DNA from 3 places in the Shewanella sp. Iso12 genome. Region 1 is predicted to be linked to each of the others. Evidence: predicted binding sites of a transcription regulator. Region 1 holds the regulator's gene; each other region holds the start of a gene.
The links. The regulator LexA, encoded in region 1, represses DNA repair genes until DNA is damaged. The targets are predictions, from matches to a motif close to TACTGTATNNNNATACAGTA.
Positions count from the first base shown of each region.

Region 2: recA (recombinase RecA) is a predicted target of LexA. The motif match lies at 2,515-2,534, and genes of this name have one in related genera.
Region 3: dinB (DNA polymerase IV) is a predicted target of LexA. The motif match lies at 2,340-2,359, and genes of this name have one in related genera.

Region 1 covers NZ_JAAUHW010000010.1:44,856-48,976, forward strand. The annotation lists partial or broken gene coxB (cytochrome c oxidase subunit II) at 1-1,041, opposite strand, end outside; gene HCX89_RS15940 (cell division inhibitor SulA) at 1,531-2,022, opposite strand; gene lexA (transcriptional repressor LexA) at 2,019-2,639, opposite strand; gene plsB (glycerol-3-phosphate 1-O-acyltransferase PlsB) at 2,906-4,121, shown strand, end outside.
Region 2 covers NZ_JAAUHW010000002.1:218,132-222,252, reverse strand. The annotation lists gene alaS (alanine--tRNA ligase) at 1-445, opposite strand, end outside; gene HCX89_RS04935 (regulatory protein RecX) at 909-1,340, opposite strand; gene recA (recombinase RecA) at 1,352-2,416, opposite strand; gene mutS (DNA mismatch repair protein MutS) at 2,724-4,121, shown strand, end outside.
Region 3 covers NZ_JAAUHW010000009.1:90,660-94,780, forward strand. The annotation lists gene HCX89_RS15160 (FG-GAP-like repeat-containing protein) at 1-632, opposite strand, end outside; gene dinB (DNA polymerase IV) at 1,213-2,289, opposite strand; gene HCX89_RS15170 (methyl-accepting chemotaxis protein) at 2,444-4,121, opposite strand, start outside.

The DNA of each region.
Region 1 (4,121 bases):
CTCATAGGTCACCACAGCAGCCAGTTCCTTGGCGGTTATCTGTTTGCCGAAGGCCTGCATGGCGGTGCCTGTCTTGCCATGGATCACTATGTCCAGATGGGCAGCGATTGGGCCTATGGCAATAGCACTGCCCTTGAGCGCCGGGAACACCCCTTGAAGTCCGGCGCCGTTGGGCTGATGACAGGCGGCGCAACGCGCCATATAGATCTGTTCGCCAAGCGCCATGGCCTCATCATGGCTCATGGTCTCACTGAGGGCCGCCTGAGCTTCTTCGGCGGCCGTAGCCGCGGCTTGTTTCTGTTCCGCCATCCAGGCGTCAAACTCATCTTCTGCCAGTACCTTCACCACAATCGGCATAAAGCCGTGGTCTTTACCGCAAAGCTCGGCACATTGGCCGCGGTAGATCCCCGGTTTGTCCACCCGGGTCCAGGCTTCGTTAATAAAACCGGGATTGGCGTCTTTTTTGACGGCAAAGGCGGGCACCCACCAGGAGTGGATCACATCATCTGAGGTCATCAGGAATCGGACTTTGCGATTGATGGGCAATACCAAAGGCTTGTCGACTTCAAGTAAGTAGTGCTCGCCCTTGGCTTCCTGGCCTTCTATCTGGGATCTCGGCGTTGCCAATATGCTGAAGAAGTCGATGTCTTCGCCGAAATAGCTGTAGTGCCATTTCCATTGCGAGCCGGTGATCTTGACCGTCAGGTCGGCATCACTGGGATCTTCCATGGCAATCAGCGTTTTGGTTGCGGGGATTGCCATCAGGATCAGGATTAAAAAGGGGATAAGCGTCCAGGCAATTTCTACCTTGGTACTTTCATGGAATTGGGACGCGACTGCCCCTTTGGACTTCCTATGGTTGATCATGGCGTAGATCATCACGCCGAATACGACCAAACCTATGGCGCAACAGATATAAAGAATGATCATGTGCAGGTGATACACCTTGCCACTGATCTCAGTTACCCCTTGAGTCATATTCAAGGGCATATCTGCCTGAGCGCCTGGAGACAACAAGCTGACGCACAACAAGGTCAGCAAAACACACAGCCATTGCTTCACAAGACATCTCCTCTGTCAATTGCATTCGCAACTACAAAGAAGAGTCACACAGTAAGTCTTTGCTCTATGCAAACTCTTCAGTTCCCAAAAAAGCAACGATGACTTCAAAGTGCGGCGGCGGTTTCACTTAGCTCTAGGTATACAGGTGGTGACCACTGTTGCACTTACCGCTGAATATACTCAGCATTTCCGGCGACGGCACCACTCGCTATGAATCGAAATGGGGCGGTCAACCTACGACGAATTGCATGGAGATAACACAATCGTTGTTCTTACATTACTTGTAGATTAAATATTGATCAAGATCACGATGTTTTCTAACTATATGAAAAAAAAGCGTCTGTTAATCCAGAGGTGAATTCTGTGTGAGTAGCAGAGCTGCGCGGTTTGCCGCCGATTGACAGGGGAAGGCATTGCACCAAAAAGGCACAGAAAAAAGGCCATCCCAGGGATGGCCTTTAAACACAATCAATGGATGGAGTGGGTAAGTTCGTTGAGGTGGTTATCCACCTCTTTCGCCTGCTGTCCCGTTTCCAACACTATGCCCATGGCTCTGGCGTTACGGGCGACCAGCTGCAATCGGCGGTTATCACGGGCATCCAGGCTGTCTATCCAACTGATCACTGCACTGGAGGTGCCGTTGGTCAGGGCTCTTTCCGTTGCCCACAAGGCTTCTACTTCATCCTTGGTGCGCACCAAGAGTACTCTATCCATTCTGACACCGGCCCTTGCTAAGGTTTCTTTGTAACCTATGCTGGCCGGGGCGTTAATCAAGACTATCCAGCGTCCCTGTTGACTCAATTGCGCCAATTGAGGGCAGAGGCGCAATAATTCCTGACGTCCCTGGCTATGGCTGGCCAAGCTGGAGATACCGGTATGTTGCCAAGGCTGATTGCCGGCAATACCGGTGTCTGTCCACAGGCCTGGGTGTCTTGGGGCGTTGCCAGTCATTATGCTCATAGCCAGTCTCCATTGCGTATTATCCCTACCGCCAGTCCTTCAATGGTCAATGGCTGGAAAGTCAGGTCGACTTTTATTGGGGAGTAAGCCTCGTTCTCGGCATGTAGATAAACCACATTACCTTTCTTTTCAAAGCGTTTCACAGTTACATCGTCTTCAACCCTGGCCACCACGACTTGACCGTTACGGGCTTCCTGTACCTTGTGAACCGCCAGGAGATCACCTTCGAGAATACCTATGTTCTTCATGCTGTCGCCGCGTACCCGTAGCAGAAAGTCGGCATTGGGGTGGAACATGCCAGGGTCGACCTGGTAATACTGCTCAACGTGTTCCTGAGCCAGTATGGGTTCACCGGCGGCAACCTGACCAATCAGGGGCAAGCCTGTTTCTGACTCCGCTTGTTCATCATGAGGCAGGCGAATACCACGAGAGGTGCCTGGCATGATCTCAATACAGCCTTTCTTGGCCAATGCCTTGAGGTGTTCCTCGGCGGCATTGGCGCTCTTGAAGCCCAGCCGGGTGGCAATTTCGGCCCGGGTTGGCGGCATGCCGGTGTCGGCTATATTGCGTTTAATCAGTTCCAGAATCTGTGCCTGGCGCGGTGTCAGTGGTCTCATGGTGATTCCTGTTTTTTCATACAGTACCTGTTAGTATATACAGTATTTTTATCAGTGCAAGTATTAACCAAAACTGAAACTTTTAGGGAGTGGCTAAGTAAGCCATTCGGTGCTTTGGTTTTAACGGCTTGGCCCATGCAGCATGGGGAGTTCAAGGCATTGGCCAGAGGAACTGCCGGGGCCGGTTCGCACCTTCCCTAGCTAAGGTTCAGGAAATTCTGGTATTCTATTGGGCTATTGATTGTGGCTCAGACACTGAAAAAAACATGTCCAAACAAGATTCATTCTGGTTTAAATCTCTTCGCTGGCTCCAAAGCAAGCTGGTGCATACCACTGTGGTGCCTCAGGATCCTTTCGCCGATTTGAACCTGGATCCGGCTAAGCCGATGGCCTATGTAATGAAGACGGAATCTGTCAGTGATATTGCGGCATTGGCGGAAGTCACCCGTAAGTTTGGTTTGCCTTGTCCTTATGAGGCACTCAAGGTTGATGATATTACCGTTCCCCGAGTCGTCTGCCTGGAAGGAGCCAAGCCCCTATTCGGCAAGCGCAAGAGCAACAAGCCATTTCTCAGCTGTTTCACTTCTCTGCTGAACCTGCATCAGGCCAATCCACAACTGGATATTCAATTGGTGCCAGTGAGCCTCTATTGGGGCCGCACTCCTGGTAAGGAAGATGACAGCATGCGTGCCGCCGTATTTGAGCGGGAAAATCCCACTTGGCTGCGCAAGTTTCTGATGATCCTGTTTCTGGGGCGCGACAACTTTGTGCAGTTTTCCAATGCCGTGTCGTTGCGGCTGATGGCCGATGAACATGGGACCGACAAGGCTATTGCCCATAAGTTGTCACGGGTGGCCAGGGTACATTTCCGCCGGCAACGCAAGGTGATGACAGGACCCGTGCTGCCCAACCGTCAGGCTCTGTTCAATGAGTTGCTGCGCTCGGAAACGCTGAAAAAGGCGATTAAAGAAGAGGCCGCTGCCAAGAAGATCCCCGAGGCCAGAGCCCGGGAGATGGCGGAAGAATATCTCGATGAGATTGCCGCCCACTATTCAGACAGCCTGGTGCGTATTGCCGAGCGGATCCTCACCTGGTTGTGGAACAAGCTCTACAAGGGGATCAACATCAAGGGCGCCGAGCAGATACGCCAGCTGCACCACGATGGCCATGAGATAGTTTATGTGCCTTGCCACCGCAGTCATATGGATTACCTGCTGCTCTCCTATATTCTCTATTTTCAGGGTATGGTTCCGCCCCACATAGCCGCCGGTATCAACTTGAACTTCTGGCCCGCCGGGCCCATGTTCCGCCGTGGTGGTGCTTTCTTCATCCGCCGCAGCTTCAACGGTAACAAGCTCTATACCGCTGTGTTCCGCGAGTATCTGGATCAGCTGTTTGCCAAAGGCTATTCGGTTGAATACTTCACCGAAGGTGGCCGCTCCCGTACCGGGCGGCTGTTGTCACCCAAGACAGGAATGCTGG
Region 2 (4,121 bases), on a different contig from region 1:
CGGGAACCCCTATCTGCTTGTTCCAGATATCAAAGGCTTCATCGTCAGATTGATAAACGGTAACGCACAGACGTTCCTTGGGCAGCTTGAGCTCTTCAGTCAAGAAGGTCCAGGCAAAGCGAATGGCATCTTCTTTGAAGTAATCACCGAAGCTAAAGTTACCCAGCATCTCAAAGAAGGTGTGGTGACGGGCCGTATAACCCACGTTATCCAGATCGTTATGTTTACCACCGGCGCGAACACAACGCTGCGAAGTGGTAGCGCGGCTATAGCTGCGCTTGTCCATACCGAGGAATACGTCTTTAAACTGGTTCATCCCGGCGTTGGTGAACAACAAAGTGGGGTCATTGCCTGGCACCAGTGAACTGCTGTCGACTACCTGATGGCCATTCTTGCGGAAAAACTCCAGGAAAGCACTTCTGAGTGCTGCTGTGGTTTGGTACATAAATCGTCCTGAGTTGCTTAAGCCTGAATAATGTATAAAAAGTGGTCTAAAGGCGTGCGTCGCCCGGCCACTCAAGCGCTCTTTTGCCAAGCATTATAAGCATGCAGCGCCAGAATACCAATTAGATTGCGCAGGGTATGACGCCTGATACAGCCAAGGTACAGAGAGCGTTAGCGGCATAAGCCGACCCCCAATAACCTGAGTCAGCAAATACCATTTGCCACAGGCGCGGAATCACTCAGGGGATGGAGCCCTGAAGGCTACGGCAAGTTTTAACGGGACAGATAAAGTCAGCTAAAAGCGCCAGAACGGAGTGTTAACAGCTGAGTGTTACTTTGGCATGCAAACAACGACTGCAACTCAAGGAAAGTAAATGCTGGGGTTTTGTAAAACAAGGTCAGTTTGGGATGCTTTAGCAGCGGTAAGCTTAGTTGTGAAGGGGCAATTGTGATAGAGGGAAAAGTCAGTCGTAAGGGTCATATTCAAGGGCATATGCCACTTGATCATAACTAAAGCCCTGCCCCATCAAGTGACGAATTCGACGAGCTTTTTCTTTCATATCATCTGCGGGACTATCACCGAATTTCTTCAGCGCGCGCGTACGGGCCAAGGCAAACCAGTCACAATCACTGGCATCCAAAACCTGCTCAATACATTGTTTATTTAAGCCCTTTTGCATCAGTGCCTGACGCACTTTCCCCGGGCCGTGGGCCTTGGCAATATGGCTGCGCAGCAAGGCTGCAGCGAAACGCTGATCATCGATAAAACCTTTGGCTTCCAGACCATCCAAAGTCTGTTCAACTTCCGGCGACTCAAAGCCCTTGTCCAGCAAGCGGCTCTTGAGTTGCTCGCGGCCATAGTCGCGGCGCGCCAATAGCGCGACCGCAACATCCATTACCGACTGGCTCAGAAGACTTCTCCGGTTTCCAGATCGACATTGCCTTCACCTGTCTCGGCGCTGGCAGGTGCCGCTTCTGCTTTGCTGAGCAGTTTAGCGCGCAGTGCCGCTTCGATTTCGGCAGCCACTTCAGGATTTTCCTTGAGGAACTTACCGGCATTGGCGCGGCCTTGACCTATCTTGTCACCTTTGTAGCTGTACCAGGCGCCGGATTTTTCCACCAGCTTGTGGGCTACGCCCAGGTCAACCAACTCACCGGTACGGTTGATCCCCTGACCATAGAGAATTTGGAAATCGGCTTGTTTGAAGGGGGCGGCAATCTTGTTCTTAACCACTTTAACCCGAGTTTCGTTACCAACAACCTCGTCACCCTCTTTGATAGCACCTGTACGGCGGATATCGAGACGAACGGAAGCGTAGAACTTAAGGGCGTTACCACCAGTGGTGGTTTCTGGGTTACCGAACATGACCCCAATCTTCATCCGGATCTGGTTGATGAAGATAAGCAGAGTGTTAGACTGCTTGAGGTTACCGGCCAGCTTACGCATTGCCTGGCTCATCATACGGGCAGCCAGCCCCATGTGGGAATCACCGATTTCACCTTCGATTTCAGCCTTGGGCGTCAGCGCCGCCACTGAGTCAACAATGATGACATCGACGGCGCCACTGCGAGTCAGCGCATCACAGATCTCCAACGCCTGTTCACCTGTATCAGGTTGAGAACACAGGAGGTTATCGATATCCACGCCCAGCTTCTTGGCGTAGATAGGATCCAGTGCGTGTTCGGCATCGATAAAGGCACACACTTTACCTTCACGCTGCGCCGCGGCAATCACTTCCAGTGTCAGGGTTGTTTTACCAGAAGATTCAGGACCATAGATCTCAACAATACGGCCCATTGGCAGACCGCCAGCCCCCAGGGCCACGTCCAGAGAAAGCGAACCGGTAGAGATGGTTTCGACATCCATGGTTCTGTCTTCACCCAGCTTCATGATAGAACCTTTACCGAACTGCTTCTCTATCTGTCCCAGAACTGCGTTCAGCGCCTTCTCTTTATTTGGATCTATTTTCATTCCTGTTCCCTCTTGATTGCGGCGCAATGCGCCGCCTGAAATCTATGTTGCCGCTCCTTTTAAGAGCTTTGGCGTAAATACCAATCTGCCACCTAGTATACTGTACAATCATACAGTATCAAGTGCTGGTGATAATTTATTTAAAGGCCGCTTGCGGATCAATCACTTGTGACCGAAAGCATAAAATTTACCCGCCCACGACTGGTTCAGTGATGAATAACTGATACTATTGGCGCCATTGTCGAAAGGGCAACCGCTCTTGGAAAAACAGTCAAGGAAACATCTGAAAGCTCCCATGAATGCAGTGATCACGCCTATGGATAACCCGGATTTGGAAAAACACACCCCGATGATGCGCCAGTATCTGTCGATGAAGGCGCAGCATGCCGAAATGCTGCTGTTTTATCGCATGGGGGACTTTTACGAGCTGTTTTACGATGATGCCAAAAAAGCCTCCGAGCTCTTGGGTATTTCACTGACGGCCAGGGGCAAGAGTGGCGGCGATCCTATTCCTATGGCGGGTATTCCCTATCATGCGGTGGAAGGTTATCTCGCCAAGCTGGTGCAGCTCGGTGAGTCGGTTGCCATCTGTGAGCAGATTGGTGACCCGGCCACGTCCAAAGGGCCGGTCGAGCGCAAAGTGGTGCGCATAGTGACTCCCGGAACCCTCACCGATGAAGCGCTGCTGCAAGAACGTCAGGATAACTTGCTGGCCGCCGTCTACGAAGGCAAGAACGGTTTTGGCTACGCCACCTTGGATGTGGCCTCCGGCCGTTTTGTGATTGCCGAGCTGGCCACCCTTGAATCATTGGAGGCAGAGCTGCAACGCACCAAACCGGCCGAGCTGCTCTACAGCGAAGACTTTTCCCAACAAAGCCTGATCGCCGGCATCAAGGGCAAACGCCGTCGTCCCGAGTGGGAGTTTGACTTGGATACCAGCATGCGATTGTTGCTGGATCAGTTTGGCACCAAAGATCTGCGTGGTTTTGGCATAACAGACGCCAGGCTGTCACTGCAGGCCGCCGGCTGCCTGATGCAGTATGTCAAAGATACCCAGCGCACCGCCCTGCCCCATATCAATGCCATTACCCGCTTTAACCAGAGCGACAGCATAGTGTTGGATGCCGCCACCCGTCGGAATCTGGAACTGACGGTGAACCTTGCCGGTGGCCGGGACAATACTTTGGCTTCGGTGCTGGATGCAACCGCTACCCCCATGGGCAGTAGGATGTTACAGCGCTGGATCCATCAGCCACTCAGAGATCATCAACAGATAGGCCTGCGACAAACCGCGGTGGCAGAGTTGATTGCCAGCGGCCTGTTCGAACCGTTGCATGATGACCTCAAGGCGCTTGGTGATGTGGAGCGGATCATGGCGCGCCTGGCCCTGAGAAGCGCCCGCCCGAGAGACTTTGCCCGTCTGCGACAAGCGCTGGCGCTGTTGCCGCAACTACAGCAACTATTGGCAAATACCCAAAGCCCCGAGCTTGGCCGTTTGAAACGCCAGCTCAGTGAATTCCCTGAAGAGCTCGTGCTGCTGGAGCGGGCGATTGTCGACAACCCGCCGGTACTCATTCGTGATGGCGGCGTGATCCGCGATGGTTATCATGCCGAACTGGATGAATGGCGCCGCCTCAGTGAAGGCGCCAGTGACTATCTGCAACAGTTGGAAGTCAGGGAAAAAGAACAAACGGGAATAGCCACC
Region 3 (4,121 bases), on a different contig from region 1:
GAGTCCTCAATGGCCTTCAGACTCCAATGATAAATCACATCACTGTTGTTTTGAGATACGGACCGATAACCATCTCCGGATGATGAGGTGCCATTCACATCCAGAAACTGCTTCCCGGAAACCTCATCCACATCGCCATAGAAATAGGTGTCTCCCGATTTGGTTTCAACCTTGAAGGCCGCTGGACCGCCGCCAGGCGCCTGGCCAATCACAGTCACCACAGAGGCATCATCCAGCTCCTTACGGTACTCGGCGCCATTTAGACTATGGGTTCCGGCGGTTAAAACCAGACGAGCACCGTCAAGGCAGTAACTGTCCTTGTTGGTAAGCTCTACACCTTGTAAATAGCCATCCTGTTCAATGGTTTTTGGGCAGCGGCTGATGGCGGAAAGCCCTTGAAGCCCCCACCCCAATCCCATAATGGTTTCTCCGCCACCTGATGAATAACTCAGCTCTACGGCGGGCTTTAACTTGCCTCTGGCTGCGGGCGTATCTATGGGGATGGTATATGTTGCCGCACCTTGCTCACTAACCCGAAAAGAGCCACTTAAAGGGACGCTGGATGAAGCCAATACATTGTTTTGGGTGGCAATAGAGAGCAAAAAAAGGGAAATGGGGAGCCCGTACTTCATATAAAACACTCCATGTTTTAATTATTATCAATAGTCCCAAAAAACGGGTTAAGCCAACTTAAAGCAAACTTTTTATCATCCAAATAACCTACCACAAAAAAACAAAACATTAAAATAATTAACTTTTACATTACCAATTTTCAGGTATTACTCAGAAAGCTCAAAGAGTTAAGAAGGATACAAATAGAAACACTCACCAAGAAAACGCGAAAATTCAAAGAATATTTCCCATCAAACAAGTTAAATGCTTCTTATAAAACCATCACCACATCAAATCGATTTAAAATTTATTACAAAGATCTCAAAACGTAACTAAGTAGAGCCCATTCACTCTAATATAGAAATCTATTAAAAATAGATTTTGGTTTTTTAGAATTTGAAATTCGCAGAAATTCAACAGAAAGCTTGTATCGAGCTTATAATTACGTATATACAGTAAGACTTACACTGCGACAGTGGCAAGGTATCGCCAGCTATGCTTGTGAGTCGGAATACGCTGAAAACCTACTATAAAGAGCCCATATGGAACAGAAATGGAGCTTGTTTATCCCCTCGCTGAGTGCAAACCATCAATTGGGGATTAGAAAGCCAGATCCAACTGCTGCAGAGCTTCCTCTGCCGGTGAGTGGCTATCATCCTGGCTGACCAGCCCGGCAGCCACCCCCAGCAGACGGATGCCTCGGCCGTTGGCTCTTTGCAGTGCCTGGGTCAGCAATTCATCCAGCAGGCGCACAGATAACTCACTCGAGCGGGTTTCTATAGTGGTCTGTTTAAAGTCACTGAACTTGAGTTTGACTACCAGCTTATGAATTTGCCTGTCTTTGGCTCCGCGCTCCAGACGGCGGGCCAACTCCTGCACCAACTGTGGCATTACCTGGCGACACTGGGCCAGGGTATGAATATCCTCTGCCAGCGTGGTTTCTACCCCAACAGACTTGCGCTCTCGGTTGATGGTCAGTTCACGCTCGTCTATCCCCTGAGCCCTTTCATAAAGCAAGGTACCAAACTTTCCAAACCGCTGTTGTAACTTGGTCAGCGGCACCTTTTGCACATCCGCGCAGGTATGCAGCCCCATATCGGCCAGCTTCTGGGCGGTGACCTTACCGACGCCGGGGATCTTGATAAGCGGCAGGTTTTTTACAAACTCAGGCAGTGCCTGTGGCGTGACCACATACTGGCCGTTGGGCTTGTTGAGATCCGATGCCACCTTGGCGAGAAACTTGACCGGGGCGATACCTGCCGAAGCCGTCAGGCCGGTTTCTGCCAGGATATCGGCGCGAATAGCCTCGGCAATGAGGGTGGCCGAGCCTTGGTATAACGAGCTATCGGATACATCCAGGTAGGCTTCATCCAGCGACAGAGGTTCAATCAGTGAGGTATAGCGGGCGAAGATGGCCCGGATCTCTGCCGAGACTTCCTTATAGACAGACATGCGCCCGGGGATCAGCAGCAGCTCCGGGCAAAGCTTTAACGCATAGGCCGAGGCCATGGCTGAGCGAACGCCAAATTTACGCGCCTCATAATTGCAGGTGCTTATCACCCCGCGTCTGTCACTGCTGCCGCCGACGGCCAGAGGTCGGCCACGATATTCTGGAAAATCACGCATCTCCACTGCGGCAAAATAGCAGTCCATGTCGATATGTATGATCTTTCTCAAGCTTGCTTTCCGGATCTCAAAGGGCTCGGTCGAGCCGGACACAAACAGAGTACTGTATAAAAACACAGTTAACAAGCCAGGATAACGAAAAAGCAGATCAATCGAGAGCAAAAAAGGAGAGCCAGGGCTCTCCTTAATGGATTTAAAGCTCGTCTTAATCGATGCGGAACTGACCTATGTTGCGCCCCAGAGCCGTGGCCAACTGTTGGAATGCCTGCATCTGATGTGACAGCTCTTCGCTGGCGCTCAGGGATTCATCGGAGCGGCCACGAACATTTTCAATGTTGCAGGCCACTTCTTCGGCCACCACAGCCTGCTGGCCTATCGCCGCAGTGATCTCCATGGTTTGCAGCTGGATGGCATCCACTGCCGCGGTTATTTCTGTCAGTGCCCGCTCAACTTCCAGAGTCAGGCTTTGGCCCTGGTTGGCCTCCCTGACTCCGGCTTCCATCACCTGTTCGGCTTGTTGTGCCTGTTGCTGCAGAGTCTGGATAATACCCTGAATATTGGTCGTGGAGTCCTGAGTGCGGGATGCCAGGGTGCGCACCTCATCGGCCACAACCGCAAAGCCCCTTCCCTGCTCGCCGGCGCGAGCCGCTTCAATGGCGGCGTTGAGTGCCAGCAGATTGGTTTGTTCGGCAATGGCGCGGATCACACTGAGCACCTCGCCTATCTCCTCTGAGCTGCTTCTGAGCGCCCGAATAACCCCCGCAGCCTGGTTGACCTGAGTGGAAAGTGAGTGCATTCCCTGACTGGCCTGCTGCACCACATCTGCGCCGTTTCTGGACTGCAACAACGCCGTCTCGGAAAACTCGGCGGCTCGTTGGGCGCTGGTCGCCATCTCCTGGCTTGTGTGGGCCATTTCGGTAGCGGCTGTGGCCACTGAGGCAATTTCCTGTTTCTGGGCGCTGACAGAGGCCAGTGCGTTGTCACACACCTCAGCCGCGGCGGCAACACCATTATCCACCCGACCACTGAGTTCACGGGTTTCCAGCAACAGACTCTGCACCTTGGCGGCAAAACGGTTGAATGCCGCGCCGAGACGCCCAAGTTCATCGGCGCGGTTGATTTCAATGCGCCGTGACAAGTCGCCCTCACCCTCGGCGATATCTTCCATGGTGTGCAGCAGGCTATTGAGATTACGCCGAAACGGCAACATCATCAGGAAAACGGTTAACGCCACCAGTAAAATAATCCCCACTGAGACCAGGCTGGTTTGCCAAAGGCTTTGCTTCACCGGTGCCTGAAACACTTCATTGGGCAACATGAACCCCAAATACCAGCGCACCTTGGGATAATCACCGCGAATGGCAATGTAGCTCACCCGCTGCAACTCTCCCTGATAAGTGACTTCGGCAATACCGGCATCCCGGGTTTGCATTTCACGTTTCAGTTCACTAAAACCCTGATTGTCGCCGCTGAGATTGTCAATAACGGCCGCATCAGAGCCGGCGGGAAACCCCTGGTTAAAACCCGGGAAGTACACCAGCTTTCCCTGCTCCGTCATCAAAAACGCCTGGCCTTCGCCCCGGTATTTGATTGGCGCCAGCAGGTTTTTACCTATGGTATCGATGAGAATATCCATACCGCCTATGCCTATCAGGCGACCATTGGCATCCTTGACTACAGTCTTGACCGTGGCCGAGATTGAGCCGTCATTGGCATCCACGGCCGGGTCACCGACAAACAAACCATTTCTGTCTATCGCTTCCTGCCACCAGGGACGTTTGTTGGTGTAGTAGTCGGGATCGCCATCGTAACGGCCATTGAGATCAAAGTACTCGAAGGTATTGGCCGAGCCGAAGAACACCGACTTGATCTCCTTGTCCTGC